Regions from separate parts of the Phosphitispora fastidiosa genome, predicted to be linked through region 2. Evidence: predicted binding sites of a transcription regulator. Region 2 holds the regulator's gene; the other holds the start of a gene.
What was found. The regulator LexA, encoded in region 2, represses DNA repair genes until DNA is damaged. The targets are predictions, from matches to a motif close to CNAACANNTGTTNG.
Positions count from the first base shown of each region.

Region 1: a site for LexA is predicted at 1,229-1,242, ahead of Ga0451573_RS08740 (putative DNA modification/repair radical SAM protein). Genes of this name have one in related genera too.

Region 1 is NZ_JAHHUL010000007.1:109,338-111,744, forward strand. It holds gene Ga0451573_RS08735 (DUF4130 domain-containing protein) at 1-36, opposite strand, end outside; gene Ga0451573_RS08740 (putative DNA modification/repair radical SAM protein) at 1-1,186, opposite strand, end outside; gene Ga0451573_RS08745 (hypothetical protein) at 1,399-1,581, shown strand; gene Ga0451573_RS08750 (sporulation membrane protein YtrI) at 1,883-2,347, opposite strand; gene Ga0451573_RS08755 (YtrH family sporulation protein) at 2,344-2,407, opposite strand, start outside.
Region 2 is NZ_JAHHUL010000001.1:83,405-85,811, forward strand. It holds gene Ga0451573_RS00440 (DUF456 domain-containing protein) at 1-83, shown strand, start outside; gene Ga0451573_RS00445 (hydrogenase iron-sulfur subunit) at 262-717, shown strand; gene lexA (transcriptional repressor LexA) at 871-1,485, opposite strand; gene yneA (cell division suppressor protein YneA) at 1,687-2,016, shown strand; gene Ga0451573_RS00460 (helix-turn-helix domain-containing protein) at 2,104-2,407, shown strand, end outside.

The DNA of each region.
Region 1 (2,407 bases), on a different contig from region 2:
AAAGGACCCGGGGCTGCCGCTGTGAAGAATAATCAAATGAATCCCTCCAGAGTTCAAGCTGCTGAACCAGTTTGTATGATTCCCTGTACCTGCCGTTAACCTGGACAAAGGGAGCCGCCCTTTTAACAACCACGCCTGTATTCCTCAGCTCATCAAGGGTGTTGAACTTAAATTGTTTTCTGGCGCTGACTATCCTTCGGGCTGAAGCCGGGCCAATCCCCGGTACCTTCAGAAGCTCTCTGTATGATGCCCTGTTGACTTCAAGGGGAAAGAGCTGCAGGTTGTTAAGAGCATAATTTAGTTTCGGGTCAAGGTCCTCGGGGAGGTTACCATCACTGTTAAAACTGATATCGGTTAATTTGAAGCCATACAAACGGAACAGGAAGTCACACTGGTATAACCGGTGTTCTCTAAGGACTGTTGCCGGGGACATCCCTTCCAGGGGCGTCCCGGTAACAGGCTGGAAGGCGCTGAAATAGACGCGTTTCAGTCCGATACCCTGGTAAAGACCGGATGTTGTCTTTAGGATGGCGGCATCACTTTCCCCGGCTGCCCCGACCATAAACTGTGTTGTCTGTCCTGCAGGCAGCAAACCACCTTTCTGCAGCCGGTTAATCCATTTCATGCGGTTAATGATATCGTCATTAAAGTCCTTCAGTTTACTCAGTTTTTGCAAATGAGCTGCTGTGGGGGCTTCGATGTTGACAGATACTCTGCTGGCCAGCCTGACAGCCTGCTCAATATATTCGGGCTGGGACCCCGGAATTATTTTAAGGTGGATATAACCTTTAAAACTGTACCTGTACCGAAGGATTTCAGCGGTTTTGATAATTTGTTCCATGGTATCTGCAGGACTTTTGCAGATACCGGAACTAAGAAACAGGCCTTCAACATAGTTCCTGCGGTAAAATTCCAGGAACAGTCCGGCAAGCTCATCCGGTGAAAAACTAGCTCTGGGTATGTCACGCTGGACGCGGTTGGGGCAGTAAAAACAGTCTTTTTGGCAGGAATTGGTCTGGAGCACTTTGAAAAGGGAAATACACCTGCCGTCAGGGAGGAAGCTGTGACACACCCCGCTCCCTGGTGAGGGCATCCCGGAGCTGCCGCCTGAACTGCAGCCGGAAGCAGCACAGATATCGTATTTTGCGGCTGCACCCAGTAAACTGAGTTTTTGGATTAAGTTCAAGTTCCATACCCCCCCAGAAATTATTTCAATAACCCATTATACCGAACATAAGTTCGCTAGTCAAGAACTGGATTTTTTTGGCAGAAATAAAACCTGCAAGTCTGGAATAAGTTTTAGATAATATTAGATAATAATTTCTGATTTTTTTGCAGGGATTATCGGGTTTTTGTCAAATAAATAAATAAAACAATATAATAAAGGGAGTGGTTTATTTGGCCGAGTACAAGGTAGTGGAGGTTACCCAGCTTGATCTCTATGAGTCTGCCAACGGAAATGAACCCGAGGTCTTCAAATCCAGCCTGAGCGAGTTTTGTCCCAAAGGATGGGAAATTGTATCAGCCAGGTTTTTGGCAGGCCAGGACAGTCACCGGACAGTGGTCGTCCTGTCAAGATAGCTGCCTTTGTTTCTGCCTGAGGCCCAAAAAACTACTAACACTCCTGAAACAGTTTTGTCCTGATAGTGCCAGGTTATCTGCCAGTAGAAGCAGTTACGGCTCCAACTTGGAAAACATAATATGGATAAACTGAATAAAGTATAACTGAATAAAGTATAACCGAATAAAGTATAACTGAATAAAGTATAACCGAATAAACTTAAGTATTAAGAGGACAGTGTACATAAAGACCAGGGAAAAAATCTCTGGTCTTTTTTTTCAATGCAGGGGTGCCGTTGGGCGGATGACAGGTATTCGGCCGTCAGAGGACCTGTTCTTTTACTTCTTTGGCATCCACATACATGACTATTTTCTCTGATACCAGGGTTCCCCTTACTGTCAGGCTGTACTTGTGACCTTCGGTGGCTACCGTCCTTCCGTCAACTATATTGGTCACCAGCAGGGGATCCAGAGAGTGGACCTCCTGTCCTTTTGTATCCTTGAGGAGTTTTTTGAGAGCAGCCTCTATTTCAAGTTTTTCGTATTCATCACTGTAATTAACGTGGATATCAATCTCATCAACAACCGCTGCCTGTTTCTTGACTTCAAGTTCCTTCTCAGCGCTTTCAAGCTGTTCTATCTTTTCTTCAAGTTCGGCGCGCAGTTTGAGAATTTCAAGTTCAGCCTTGTCCAAGTGGCTTCCCATAACTATATTGAGACCGGCAGCGCCTATCAGGATACCCAGCAGGAGGCCGGACGCCAGCGCCTTGATTCTGCCGGTATTCATGGCCTGCCACCCGCTATTGACATTACCAGCAGATAACCGATATGAGCTCCGGCAAAGGCG
Region 2 (2,407 bases):
TTGTTGGCCTGGCAGGTGGAGCATTATTCAAAGTAATATTTGCAGTTGCAATGATTATGATTTTTATTTCCGGTGTTTTTTAATCTTCTCCGGTAACTTTCAACACAGACCATTAAACCTTTAAATAGGTTTATTAACGGAAAACTGCATGAACTGTCAGGAGTTTTATTTTATAATTAATTATAAGAAGATTTGAACTTAAATGTATATTTTGACACTTTTATCACTAACTGGTGCAAGAGTCCGTTAGGGGGGAGAACTATGAACACTGGTAACCCACTGGTGCTTCTGCTAATATGCAACAACTGTAAAGGCATGTCGGAAAGACTGCTGCCCGAAATGCAGTTGCGTTTTTCTGAAAACGTCAGGTTGATGGCTGTTTCCTGCCCATCCGAATTAGATCCTTTTGTTTTCATTAAATTGCTTCGGAAAAGCTGTGACGGATTAGTTGTAGCCTGTCCGAAGGATGCCTGCTGCTGTCCTGGAAATAAAGCCATAATGAAGCGGCGTCAAATTCTAAAAGATATTCTTCCCATATTTGGTTTACACAAAGAACAACTAAAGATTGCCAGTGTTTCACCATACGGTGGGGAACAACTTATTCAAATAGTTGAACATATGATTGAATTTCTGAAAACAGAGTACCAAAACGGTGCTGAATGCAATTTCGTGGGAACTGAAGGAGCACATCCCAGTATATTACGATGGGTTAACTAGTTTTCCGGTCGAATCTGGCATACTTTAATTTAACAGTGACATAATTAAACAGTGACATCATTTTGATAACACCAAACCCAGGCTTGGGAAAAGCCTGGGTTTATTAATTATACTAAGCAAAATTATATTCAACTTGAAAACATTTCAATTAAATCATTGAATGCGTCTGAACACCCCGGTTACCTTACCCAGTATTTTGACATCTGTTGCATAAATGGGATCCATATACGGATTTTCAGGCTGTAACCTGATATAGTCTTTTTCTTTATAGAATGTTTTTACAGTTGCTTCATCTTCTAAAAGAGCAACAACTATTTCACCGTTTCGGGCAACAGATTGCTGCCTGACCACAACGTAATCCCCGTCAAGAATCCCGGCATTTATCATGCTTTCCCCGCGCACAGATAAGATAAATACATTATCATTGTTAACAAATTCTATAGGAAGCGGGAAGGTATCTTCGATGTTTTCAACTGCCAAAATGGGTTCCCCTGCAGTTACCCTGCCGACAATGGGAACATTTACAATCTCTTTGCGGACAAAGTTACCCTCTCCCTCAATAACTTCTATAGCCCTTGGCTTTGTGGGATCACGCCTGATATAACCTTTTTTCTCAAGTTGGGCTAAATGACCATGGACTGTTGAACTGGAGCTGAGCCCAACAGCTACGCCAATTTCCCTTACCGAAGGGGGATACCCTCTCTTTTGCAGTTCTTTTTTTATAAAATTAAGAATTGATATCTGGCGTTCACTTATATCTGAATACACTAGAGTCACCCCTTAATCTGTTATTTGCCGATTGCTGACCACCGGTAAGGCTCAATTTAATTATAACATTATTTACATATTTGCGCAAACGTCTGTTCGTTTTTTTTAGAAGTTTTCCTATGTTTTATGCGAAAAACGATTGACACAGAACACCTGTTCGTGCTATATTGTTATCAAACAAGTGTTCGGGAGGTTGTGCTGATGAATACCTTTAATACAAAGAACAGAGTCTGCAAAGATAAAAGGAGGAAAATTAAGTTCAATCCCTTTAAGTTTACCAAGATGCTTTGTCTTACGTTAGTGCTGTTGGCTGCGATGTCTTTGTTCTTTAGGTCTACTGCCAGCGGCTATACCGGCGCAGAATATCGGGAGGTCGTAGTGCACAATGGAGACACTTTATGGGAAATATCAAAACAATATTGTGTGAACGAAAACATCCAAAAGGTAGTCTATGAAATTAAAAGAATTAATAATATGAAACATTCAGACATTTATCCCGGGCAAAAAATAAAAATTCCATTAAACTTTTAGAATTTTTTACCTCTGGCCGAAGGATAATTTCATGATTTGTCAAATAATATACAATATTACGAAAATAATCCTAAGGGGCTGGGGGAAGTGAATAAAATAAAGCTGGTCATTGTTGGTGCAGACAGTGAAGGAACCTCTCTTTATTATTGCTTTCGCGATAATCCCAAGGTTGAGATTACCGGCATTGTGGACTTAGAGCTTGATTCCAATGTATTTTCAAGAGAAATAGAAAATGAAGTTGCCATTTTAAAATCTATTGAACAATTATCTGATTACCAGGAAATAAATCTAATCGTCAACACTGTGCGAAATCCTTCAATATCTGAAAAGATCAATGAAATTAAAAATAGCAATACACTAGTGATAGAGTCATCAAGTCTTGAACTTTTGG